DNA from 2 places in the Thalassotalea maritima genome. Region 1 is predicted to be linked to the other one. Evidence: predicted binding sites of a transcription regulator. Region 1 holds the regulator's gene; the other holds the start of a gene.

Region 1 (6,430 bases):
CTAAGAGTCGCGCCAATGTTAATGCTGTTATTGAGCGTTTTTTCTACTCAGAGTTACGCTAATTCAGCCAGTATCGAACAATTTAAGCAACTAATGCAGGAGAACAAAGGCAAGGTAGTATATATCGACTTTTGGGCTTCTTGGTGTATCCCCTGCAAACAGTCTTTTCCATGGATGAATAAGATGCAGCAAAAATATGCAGAACGAGGCTTGAAAGTGGTTACCATTAATTTAGATATGGAAAGGTCGTTCGCTGATGAGTTTTTGCGACAAACGCCTGCAGATTTTACCGTTATTTATGACCCTAAAAGTCTGATAGCTCGTAAGTTTGATTTAAAAGGCATGCCCAGCAGTTATATTTATAATCGCCAAGGGAAAGCGGTAAAAGCGCATGTTGGCTTTCAACCAGAGCGCCAGGATGAGTATGAGGCTGAACTTGTTGCTTTGCTAGCGCAATAAACGGCAATGCGATAAGTTCTGAATCAATGACTGGTTTAATAAGTGAGTCATCGTATCAGTATCAAATGGCAATAAAAAACCGAAACGTGATGTTTCGGTTTTTTATTGCTAAAGCTTATTAATAAGCTTTGTCGCTATAGCTCATTATGCGTTGATAAAGTCTACGCCTTCTTGAATATCTTTATTCAAGGTCGCTAGCATGTCATCTTTTGCTTTTTGCTCGTATGCGCTTAGTTCACCGTATGATAGGTACTCTTCAACACCGTTTTTACCAAGGCGTACTGGTTGTGCAAAGTACTCTGCATCGCCGGTGTTACCTTGAACGTATGCGTAATCTACAACACCTTCTTCACCTTGTAAGCCACGAACTAGAGACATACAGAAACGAGCTGCAGCAGCACCCATAGAAAGTGTCGCTGAGCCGCCACCCGCTTTTGCGTTAACAACTTCAGTACCGGCGTTTTGGATACGAGGTGTCAATGCATCGATTTCTTCTTGAGTAAACTCAACACCTTCAACTTGTGAAAGTAGAGGTAGGATAGTTGTACCTGAGTGACCACCGATAACTGGTACTTTAACGTCTGCAGTAGATTTGCCTTTTAACTCAGCAACAAACGTTTCGCTGCGGATAACGTCAAGAGTGGTAACACCAAATACGCGATTTGCTTCGTAAGTACCTGCTTTTTTGAATACTTCAGCAACGATTGGTACAGTGCCGTTTACCGGGTTAGTGATAACACCAACAAGTGCTTTTGGACAGTTGGCAACGATGCCTTCAGCTAATGTTTTTACGATACCTGCGTTTACCGCAAATAAATCAGCACGATCCATACCCGGCTTACGTGGCATACCAGCAGGGATAATAACAATATCACAACCTTGAAGTGCCGTGGCTAAGTCGTCAGCACCGTAGCCTTTTACAGTAACGTCAGTTGGGATGTGAGACAAATCAACAGCAACACCAGGAACAACTGGTGCAACATCGTATAACGATAATTCAGAACCAGCAGGTAGTTGAGTTTTTAACAATAGTGATAATGCTTGACCGATACCACCGGCTGCACCTAAAACGGCTACTTTCATTGAAGATCTCCAATTAATGATGTTTTTTTGCTCAAAAACCGAGGTTGCAGGTCGAGCAAATACTTTAAATTTTTGTGCCCAAACCATACCAAAATTACGGCTGAAAATACAAACAATTTTGTCATTCAAACGGCTTAGATGGTATGATATTGGCGTTTTGGCATGGTAATTTTGTAATCTAATCTGAACACTTACAAAACCTGCTACTACGATTAAGGCAAATATTATTGCAATGCCAATAAATATCCCCATGTAGAATAAAAATCGACAGACAAGAAGAGTGTATGAGTACACAACAAAAGCAAGAAGCATTATTAAATGCTTTTAAAGAATTATTAAAACAAGAACAATTTGGCTCACAAGGTGACATTGTTGACGCCCTCAAGGCGCAAGGCTTTGACAACGTAAGCCAATCAAAAGTATCTCGCCTGTTAAGCAAGTTTGGCGCGGTACGCACCCGCAATGCACGTCAAGAAATGGTCTACTGTTTACCAGCTGAGCTTGGCGTGCCAACCGCTAAAAGTCCATTGAAGCAGTTGGTTTTGGATATCGAGAGCAACGAAGTGATGATCATTGTTCGCACCAGCCCTGGCGCAGCTCAATTAATTGCTCGCTTACTAGACTCGTTAGGTAAAGCCGATGGTGTATTAGGAACCATCGCCGGTGATGACACGATTTTTATTTCGCCAACGTCGGTAAAAGATATTAAACCGATAAAAGACAGATTATTTTTGCTATTTCAAAAAATGCAGTAATGACAGCAGTAAGACGCGAATACGAAAAAGGCACTTAAGTGCCTTTTTTAATGCCTCTGCCCTAACTCTGAGTTGGGCACAAACTTAGTGTCATTGGTGTAAACACCAAGACTAATGCCGATGACTACATAGTTGCCGCTTTTTCCAGTAAGTCACGAGATGGCACGAAAAAAGACGCCCCGGTTTCTGCTTGGGTATATTTTAGTAAATGATCGAAGTTACCGTGTTCATCCCCTTCAATCATACTTTTTAGCTGAATTTCAAAATGTTTTGGCGTATGACAAAACGACACAAAGAACAGTCCTTGTGTTTTCATATGACCATAAGGCATGCTTTGACGTAAGATTTCCATGGTATTACCATTTAAATCTTTTAAATTGGTACGTTTAGTGTGAGCAGTGGGGGCTTTGTCGGCACTCGGGTACTCGATATCATCACGCTTTGTGCGACCAATAATGTCTTCTTGTTGCTGTACACTGATGCTATCCCATAGTGGCATGTTGTGGCGGTAACGTTGAATATGTAAGTAGCTGCCTTTATCCATGTCATCGCTGGGCTTATTAACCAGCGCGACTTGGCGCTTGGCGATACCTTTAGGGTTTTCACTACCATCAACAAACCCTGTTAGATCACGACCATCAAGATAGCGAAAGCCTTTAACTTGTTCGACAAGCTCGACCGCGTCATTGAGCATGCTACATACTTTGCTAGCAACAAGGTGATTAACGTCAGCACGATCGCTGCGGATTTGAATAAACAAATCAAAGTTATTAGCCGGCGCAATTCGATCATCCACTTGCAGATGAGCGAATGGCTTTAGCTCACTAGGTCTAGCCTTGGGGTAATACTCATCCCAATATGTCGCTCCGATTGCAATAACGGTATTTAGGTTCGCCTCAGAAAACTGATCGTCATATTGTTCAAACAGTTCAGGGAGGGTAGCTAAGGTTTTGCGGATAAAACGATTTTTATTATCAACTACATTGAATAGTAAATAATAGCTGTGCAGGTTCGGCTCGGCGCAAATACCAAATTGTTCTATTGCCATAAGGACTTGTGTTAACTTCTTGTTGCACGGGATGGTCTAAGTATATGAATTAATGGACCATTAGAAAAGCTTTAAAGAACAGTAGCTTGATATAAAGTAATTAAGCCGGAACCGAAAACAGTTGTTTATCGTGCCAACGTAACGCTGTTAATGTACCGCCCCATACACAACCGGTATCTAAAGCGAAGACATGCGGGTTTGAAGCTTGCCCTTGCAGTGCCGCCCAATGACCAAAAACCCAAGGTGATTGACTTAAATCGCCATGCAGTTCAAACCACGGTTGCAGATGTTTATCGGTATTCGCACTCGGCGATGCTTTGCTAGAAAACTCCAGTGCACCATCTTGGTAACAAAAGCGCATTCTTGTCAATGCATTGATTGAAAAGCGAAACTTCTCTATGTCAGAGTGAGCATGACACCATTTTGCTGGCAGATTACCGTACATTTTGCGTAACCAGCGCTTGCGCTTTTTACTGGCTAATTTTTTTTGCACAAAATCCGACATCAACAATGCTGTATCGGCATCCCATTCAGGCGGTAAGCCAGCATGAGAAAGGTAACCACTATAATCTGGTAACGCTAACACTAATGGTTGAGCAATCAACCAATCGATTAATTCGTGGCAATCGTCAGCGTTTAACAGGGCTTCAAGTTTATCTTTACGGTTTACCTTGCCAATGCCATGGTAGGTGGCAATTAAGTGCAAGTCATGGTTGCCAAGCACGGTTTTGGCGCTATCGCCAAGCGATTTTATAAAGCGTAATGTTTCTAATGACTGTGAGCCACGAGCGACGAGATCACCACAAAACCACAGTTGATCTGTATCTTTATTAAAGTGAATCGTATCAACAAGCTGTTGTAACGCGGTATAACACCCCTGTACATCACCGATTAAGTAAATAGCCATAGCTGTATATTGTGCTCTAAATTAATTAACAACGTTTGGTACAGCGAGACTAAATACAGGAATATCCACTCGGTAATGTTGATTGTCCATATCTTGCATAGTGTAAAAGCCTTCCATGGTGCCAATAGGTGTTTTTATGATCGAGCCACTTGAGTAACGGTAACGCTGACCAGGCTGTAATATCGGTTGTTGGCCGACAACACCATCCCCCTCAACGGATACTTGTTGGCCATTGGCATCGGTGATGAGCCAGCTACGAGACATCAATTGCAGCGTCAGGTCGCTATTGTTTTCAATTGTTATTGTGTAACTAAAGACAAAGCGATGCTGATAAGAATCGCTTTGCTCTTCAATAAAGTCGACCGTGGTTGCGACTTTCACTAATTTGCCGGGATCGCTACTGCTCATGATAGTGATACGCTACTCAACAGGATTATCAGCTAAATAATTAGCAATATTTACATATTCTTGCAAGCTGATGTTTTCTGGACGTAAACCTGGATTGATTCCCAAGGCTTCTAATTGCTCTGCCGAAATGAGCTTTTTAAAACTATTACGTATGGTTTTTCGACGCTGATTAAATGCTTCTGTACACACTCGATTCAACCATTTGATATCTTTCGCAGGATAAGCAATTTTGTCGTGAGGTACTAGACGGACAATGGCGCTATCGACTTTCGGTGGCGGCTGGAAAGCTTCTGGACCAATCTCCATTACCGGCATTACTTTACAAAAATACTGACACATAATGGATAAGCGGCCATAAGCTTTGCTATCAGGCCCTGCAGCCATGCGATTAACCACTTCTTTTTGCAACATAAAATGCATGTCTTGGATCTTATCGCCAAAGCTTAATAAATGGAAAATTAGCGGCGTTGAGATATTGTATGGTAAATTACCAAACACACGCAGTGGTTGCTCATTAGCTAGCGAAGCAAAATCAAACTTTAGTGCATCGGTTTCGTGAATGGTTAAGTGCTTAGCTAAAAACGGATGGTGGCGTAACCGATGGGCAAGATCTCTATCGAGTTCAACCACGCTGATATCACCAGCGCGTTCAATAACCGGTTCTGTTAGAGCACCTAAACCAGGGCCAATTTCAACTAAGTTTTCACCTTCTGACGGGTCGATGGCATCAACAATACGGCTGATCACGGCATCGTCGTGCAGAAAGTTTTGGCCAAAACGCTTTTTCGCTTGATGACCTAAGTGGGATTTATTCATTGCTGCTATTCACCAATTCTATTGCTTGCGACAAGGCAGCATGGAAACTGCCTGGATCGGCTTGGTCTGTACCTGCAAGTTCAATGGCAGTGCCATGATCAACAGAGGTACGAATAAAAGGTAGTCCTAACGTAATGTTAACTGAATTACCAAAACCTTTATATTTTAGTACAGGTAAGCCTTGGTCGTGATACATGGCTAACACGGCATCAGCGTCTTTTAAGTATTTATTTTGAAAAATGGTATCGGCAGGTAGCGGACCGATAAGATCCATACCTTCGCTACGAAGCTGCTCTAAGGCTGGACCTATGGTAGTCAGTTCTTCGCTTCCTAAGTGACCATCTTCCCCGGCGTGAGGGTTAAGACCACAAACGTAGATTCGTGGCTTCTCAATACCAAACTTTTGTTGCAGGTCTTCGTTAAGAATACGCGTGACCATTAAAATTCGCTCAACCGTAATCGCTTTAGAAACATAGGCTAACGGTATATGAGTCGTCATTAGTGATACTCGTAAGCCCTCGGTTGCCAACATCATGACAACATCGTTACAGTTGGCTTGCTGAGCAAAATACTCTGTGTGACCAGAAAATGGGATACCTGCTTGGTTGATTAAACCTTTGTGCACGGGACCTGTACATACGGCTTTGAACTCTCCTGACATATTGCGTTCCGAGGCAATACGTAAGGTTTCCACGACATAAGCGCCATTACCGGCATTTAATTCCCCTGGCACGCATGGCTCAGCGAGAGGTACCTCAATGACATCGATATGGCCTGCTTGATGCTGTTTTTCTGGCTTGCTTTCATGATATTCATGGATGGTTAATGGTAAACCCAGTTTAGCCGCACGCTGGCGCAACATGTCTGGATCAGCTACAGCGACTAACTGAGCTGGCCAAGCATGCTGTACAAGGCGGATTAATAAATCAGGGCCAATACCGGCTGGCTCGCCAG
Region 2 (6,430 bases), 270 kb from region 1:
TAAGGAAGCTGAGCAAGGAATATTGCGCGTTTCTAAGTATGTTAAAAGGTCTTCACGTGAGACCATATCCCATTCACGCCAAGGGGCAATCACTTTAAGCTGTGGTGCCAGCGCGGCAAAACAGGATTCAAAACGCACCTGATCATTGCCTTTGCCGGTACAACCATGACACACCGCATCGGCGCCCACCTTTAAGGCAACCTCGACATGGGCTTTGGCAATCACTGGCCGTGCCATTGAGGTACCAAGTAAATATTGCCCCTCGTAGACGGCACCAGTTTTTAAAATCGGATAAATATAATCTTTAACAAACGCTTCTTTTAAGTCGACTACATGGCATTCTGATGCACCTGACGAAATGGCTTTTTCAACAATACCATCGAGCTCTTCCTCGCCCTGTCCCACATCAGCACAAAAGGCGATGACCTCACAGCCATTGTAGTTTTCTTTTAACCACGGAATGATGGCCGAGGTATCTAAACCACCTGAATAGGCTAAAACGACTTTTTTAATATCATGATTCATTGCTGTTTCCCTACATTCATTACGATTGTTGATTATTTGCCAAAGGCGTTAGCAAGCTTAGTAACAAAGCATTTTGTGCCCACATGCGATTTTCGGCCTGTAACATGGCGATAGATTTATTCGAGTCGAATACTTGTGTGGTCACTTCTTGCTCTAAATGCGCTGGCTGGCAATGCATCACCGCCTGCGCCCCGGATATCTGCATAAGCTGCTCATTGACTTGATAAGGCATAAAGGTTTCGAGGATTTCTTCAACCTTAGTACTGTCACCCATGGAGATCCACGTGTCGGTGTAAATAACTTGTTGATCACTTGCTGCGTTAACATCGGTACTTACCAGCACTTTGCCACCATTTTCTGTGGCCAATTGCTCTGCTGTGTCAATCATCACTTGGCTCGGACCATGCCCTTGTGGTGTTACCACAGTGACATGCGCGCCGAGCACAGCGCCCATTAACATTAACGAGTTACTGACATTATTCGCGTCGCCGATGTAACACACTTTTAAGCCTGCAACTGTGCCAAAGGTTTCGGTTAATGCCATGTAATCAGCCAATGCTTGGCAAGGGTGATACAAGTCACTTAATGCATTAATGACAGGAATATTGGCGTGTTCGGCCATCTCATCGAGAACCGATTGCTTAAACACACGGGCAATAATGGCATCGGCCCAACACGCCAAGTTTTGCGCAACATCTTTAATGCGCTCACGCTCACCAAGTTGACCATTTTGTTGGCCAATATAGAGCGCATGACCGCCCATTTTGTTGATACCAATATCAAAGCTGATGTGAGTGCGTAGCGACGGTTTTTCAAACAACATCGCGACCGACTTGCCTGCCAATGCATTGCTATAAGCTTGTGGATTAGATTTAATGGCAATGCCTTTAGCAATAAGGCTTTGCAAAGTGCTTTTATCCTGATAATGATCAGCGAGATAATGTTGTAACGACATAAGGTTATTCCTGTAATAAATTAATTCGGTTTAGTAAAAATGCGTCTTGATGAAATTAGCTGTTAGGAATAATGCGGGTGCCGATTGAATCACCGGTGGTTAGCGCAAATAATTGCTCCGGTGTTTTCCAACTGGCAACCGCGATACTTCGTCGTAAATGATTCGCCGCCACAAAAGCGGCATTGACTTTAGCCACCATACCGTCAGTGATCACACCATCACTGATCAGTTGTTGTGCCATATGGTGATCGAGGGAGGTTAGATATTGTTGATCTGCACCTTTTACGCCGGCAACATCGGTTAATAACACCAACTCACCATCAACAAGCTGAGTAATAGCAACCGCTGCATCATCGGCATTAACGTTGACCAACTGGCCATCAGCTAAAGCGCCAATAGAATTGAAAATAGGCAATACATTGGTTGCTAATAAGGTATTTAACAGGGCACCTTCACTAGGGCTTGGTATGCCAACACAACCTAAGTGTTCTGCAGCAGGTATACATGACAATGTTTGACCATCGTGCAACGCCAAGCCTACTGCGCTAAGTTGCTGATTATTGGCTATAGCAACGATTTGTTTATTAACCGTTCCAGCCAAGGCGCCCGCAATGATCGGCATATGAGCCTGCTCGCTAACCCGCAAGCCATCGACTTTATGGCTGATGAAACCCGCTTGCTGCAACATAACATCGGCAACGCAACCACCACCATGAACAATCACCACCGCTTGTCCATGTTGTTGTAATTTTGCGACTACGCAAAATAATGAAGTTAAAGCCTGATCAGACTGAGCGATAGCGCCACCAATCTTAATCACCAGTGGCTTGCTTAAACATAATGAGTCAGCCATGGTTGCCTCCAACTAATGCCTGTGTTGGTGCGAAACCATAACGAATATTAAAACACTGTACCGCTTGCGCCGCAGCACCTTTTAACAAATTGTCGATAGCGCAACTTGCCACCAATACCTGTAACTTAGCATCGTACTGCCAATGTAAATTAGCAAATGGTGTATTGGCGACGTCATCAACCTGTGGCCAACTTGGCATTAAGCGAACCAATGGTTGATGTTGATAATATTGCTGATATAACGCGTTGATATCGTCCGTAGTAATACCTTGCTTAAGGCGCATGGTTACGGTCGCTAGCAAACCACGTTTAAACGGGGCGATATGCGGATTAAAGATCACCGAACAGCCTGCTTGTTGGCTAATTTCAGGTTGATGGCGATGTTGCAACACGTTATACGCTTTTAAACTGAGCTCATTAAAACTGGTGGCAAGGCTGGCTTTACGACCTGCGCCACTGACACCGCTAATACCATTGATTACTGTGATGCTGTTATCGTCGAGTAAATCGGCATCAGCCATAGGTTTAATAGCTAGCAAGCTCGCCGTTGGGTAACAACCGGGGACGGCTATGATATTACTAGCAGCTATCGCTTGTGCGTTAAATTCGGCCAAACCATAAACCGCCTCAGCCAAAAGTTGTGGGTACTGGTGAGTGAAGTCATAGTGTTGGGGATAATCGTCTACATCCTTGAGACGAAAAGCCCCTGACAGATCAAACACTTTAATATCGGCATCGATAAACGGTTGCGCCCACTGTGCAGAGTATTCATGTGGGGTTGCGAAAAATACCGCGTCAATTTCAGATTGGTTAGCATTTAACCAAGCAATATTAAACGCTTGTAAAGGGATGTCACAAATACCATGCATCTGCGGATACAACTGGCTAAACGGCTGATTTTGCGATTCGCTGTGTTCGGAAACCAACAAAGCTAAATCATCTACCTGAGGATGATTAATGAGAATTTTAACGAGTTCGGCGCCAGCGTAACCACTAGCACCGATAACAGCTATTTTCATATTTTTTATATCTCGCAATTTTATTCATAAATCGTCTATCCATGGTAAGTCAAATTAAGTCGATGCTGAGCCATTAAGACATGACACCAAACAGTATCAAACAATTAATTAATAACTAACCTAAGCTTATCTATTGCATTATTGACGATTTATTAATAACTTGATTAACAACTTCTTAAAAAAGATAACAACACAAAAATAATAATGCAATATTTTTGCATAACTATTTAACGACCAAGGTGCGCAAAAGTTAATCAAAGGATAGCTATGGCAATCGAAAATACCTTACCCAATTTAGAAAATGCGCTAAGTCAGTTGATTGCTACGCCTTCTATTAGCGCCGAAAGCGCTCAGTTAGACCAAAGCAATCAAGCCATCATTAACTTGCTCGGTAACTGGTTTGCTGATTTAGGTTTTACAATTGATATTCAGCCAGTACCGCACACCCGAAATAAATACAACTTACTGGCTAAGATAGGTCACGGTGAAGGCGGTTTATTATTGGCTGGGCATAGTGATACCGTGCCATTTGACGAACAAGGCTGGCACAGCGATCCTTTTAAGGTAAGCGTTAGAGATAATAAATTTTATGGTCTTGGTACGTGTGACATGAAAGGTTTTTTTGCCTTTATATTGCAAGCATGTAAAGCCGTCGATTTAACAAAGCTGAAAAAGCCTTTATATATCTTAGCAACCGCCGATGAAGAAACCTCTATGGCCGGTGCGCGATTCTTTATCAAGCAACAATTAGTTAAACCCGATGTGGCCATTATTGGCGAGCCGACCAAATTAAAGCCGGTGATCATGCACAAGGGTCATATGTCACATCGAATTTCGGTAACTGGTAAATCTGGCCACTCGAGTTTGCCGGATCATGGTGTTAATGCTATCGAGATCATCTACCAAGTTATTGGCCGGTTACTTAACTTTAAGCAACATTTAGCAAATACCTATCAAAATAAAGCATTCTCAGTGACTGAGCCAACATTGAATTTAGGGGCTATTCATGGCGGTGATGGAGCCAATCGCATTTGTGGTGAATGTTATCTGGATATCGATTTGCGCGCCTTACCCGGCATTAAAGACGATGAGTTAGTCGCTTGGTTAGCTGACGCCATTAAACCCATCGCCGATCAATATCCGGGTCGCATCAATATTCGTGAACTACACCTGAGTTCGCCGGCGTTTGCCGAACGTGCAGATAGTGAGCTTGCGCAAACCGCCAAAACAATATCAGGTCATTGTTGCCAAGCAGTTAATTACGCAACCGAAGCGCCATATATTCAGCAACTTGGTTGCCAAACCATTGTATTAGGCCCCGGCTCAATTGAGCAGGCACACCAAAACAATGAACATTTGGCATTTGAGCAAATTAAACCCGCAGAGCATATGTTGCTGCAGTTTATTCATCACTACTGTGGCTAATACTGCGCTAACAAGGACTTAAAACGCTTAACTTTGCGGTTTAACGCCTAACGTATGGCAAATTGCGTAGGTAAGCTCTGAACGATTGAGGGTGTAAAAATGAAAGTCATTAACCCCTTCGCTGCGTAAAATCTTCACCTGCTCCATAGCAATATTTGCACCGACCAAGTTACGTGTCATCGGGTCGGCATCTAAACCTTGATATAAATTGCCCATCCAGTCTGGCACATGGACGTTGGTTAACGCGGCAAAGCGTTTTAAAGTGGCGAAATTCGATACCGGTAAAATACCCGGGACAATTTCCACATCAATACCCACCGCCACACAGCGGTCGCGAAAACGTAAGTAAGCATCCATGTCAAAGAAAAACTGGGTGATCGCACGCGTTGCACCGGCATCGACTTTACGCTTTAGATTCACCAAATCAGCCTGCGCATTTGATGCCTCCGGATGAGTTTCAGGGTAAGCGGCAACCGAGATTTCAAAATCGGCAACCCCTTTAAGAAGCGTCACTAAATCATTGGCGTACATATCAGGCTTTGGCGAACCATCGGGTAAATCGCCACGCAGGGCAACAATATGGCGCACGCCACTTTGCCAATAATCTTTAGCAATCGTGATTAGCTCATCGCGACTGGCATCGATACAAGTGAGGTGCGGCGCGGCTATAAGACCGGTATCTCGCTGTATTTTTTTAATAACACCATGAGTGCGATCGCGAGTTCCACTGCCTGCACCATACGTTACTGAAACAAAGCTTGGTTTCAGTGGCGCGAGGCGGTCTATTGAACTCCACAAGGTATTTTCCATTTGCTCTGAATTTGGCGGAAAAAATTCAAACGACACATTTAAGTCACGGTCAATATCTCGTACCGTTCGATTAAGCAATTCCAATTGCCTTGCTTTTGCATTCATCGACTAAATCCTCTTTATTTACTCATTTTGTCTTCACTAATATGTATACACTGACGCTAAGCCGTTAACGGTAAGTTGGCTTTTGTTATCAACTATCAGCCATCGCATCTAATGCCCGTTGTAAATCAACCAATAAGTCTTCGCCATCTTCGATCCCCACAGATAGCCGCAATAGCGACTGGCTAATTCCGGCTTGTTTTTGCGCTTCTGCATCCATGCCCGCGTGGGTCATAGTCGCTGGATGAGCAATCAAACTTTCAACGCCGCCCAGCGATTGAGCCAGTGTAAATAATTGCAATGTTGCCAAGAACTGACCTACTTGTTCGTCGTTACCGGCTAACTCAAACGAGATCATCGAGCCAAAGCCTGCTTGTTGTCGCTGAGCAAGCAGATGTCCAGGATGATCGACAAGCCCTGGGTAATAAACCTTGCTTACCGCTTGATGATTGCACAATAAACTAACTACCGCTTGTGTGTTTGCAGCGTGCTGTTTTAAACGCACAGGTAAGGTTTTAATACCACGCAATGTCAAATACGCATCAAACGCACTACCGGTAATGCCAATACAATTTGCCCACCATGCCAACTCGTCGGCTAATGCTTGTTGTTTGCATACAACTGCGCCACCAACAACATCAGAATGGCCATTAATGAATTTGGTGGTAGAGTGAATCACCATATCTGCGCCAAACGCCAATGGTTGTTGTAAAAGTGGTGATAGAAAGGTGTTGTCTACCGC

What was found. The regulator ArgR, encoded in region 1, controls arginine synthesis, uptake and breakdown. The targets are predictions, from matches to a motif close to ANTGAATANNTATTCANT.
Region 2: argC (N-acetyl-gamma-glutamyl-phosphate reductase) is a predicted target of ArgR. The motif match lies at 3,566-3,583, and genes of this name have one in related genera.

Annotation. Positions count from the first base shown of each region.
Region 1 covers NZ_CP166919.1:491,006-497,435, forward strand. Annotated here, with positions in the region: gene ACAX20_RS02140 (redoxin family protein) at 1-459, shown strand, start outside; gene mdh (malate dehydrogenase) at 604-1,542, opposite strand; gene argR (transcriptional regulator ArgR) at 1,827-2,297, shown strand; gene ACAX20_RS02155 (Dyp-type peroxidase) at 2,422-3,345, opposite strand; gene ACAX20_RS02160 (symmetrical bis(5'-nucleosyl)-tetraphosphatase) at 3,446-4,252, opposite strand; gene apaG (Co2+/Mg2+ efflux protein ApaG) at 4,274-4,660, opposite strand; gene rsmA (16S rRNA (adenine(1518)-N(6)/adenine(1519)-N(6))-dimethyltransferase RsmA) at 4,673-5,476, opposite strand; gene pdxA (4-hydroxythreonine-4-phosphate dehydrogenase PdxA) at 5,469-6,430, opposite strand, start outside.
Region 2 covers NZ_CP166919.1:223,216-229,645, reverse strand. Annotated here, with positions in the region: gene ACAX20_RS01005 (argininosuccinate synthase) at 1-525, opposite strand, end outside; gene ACAX20_RS01000 (ornithine carbamoyltransferase) at 545-1,480, opposite strand; gene argB (acetylglutamate kinase) at 1,536-2,333, opposite strand; gene argC (N-acetyl-gamma-glutamyl-phosphate reductase) at 2,326-3,351, opposite strand; gene argE (acetylornithine deacetylase) at 3,619-4,776, shown strand; gene metF (methylenetetrahydrofolate reductase) at 4,804-5,691, opposite strand; gene metB (cystathionine gamma-synthase) at 5,780-6,430, opposite strand, start outside.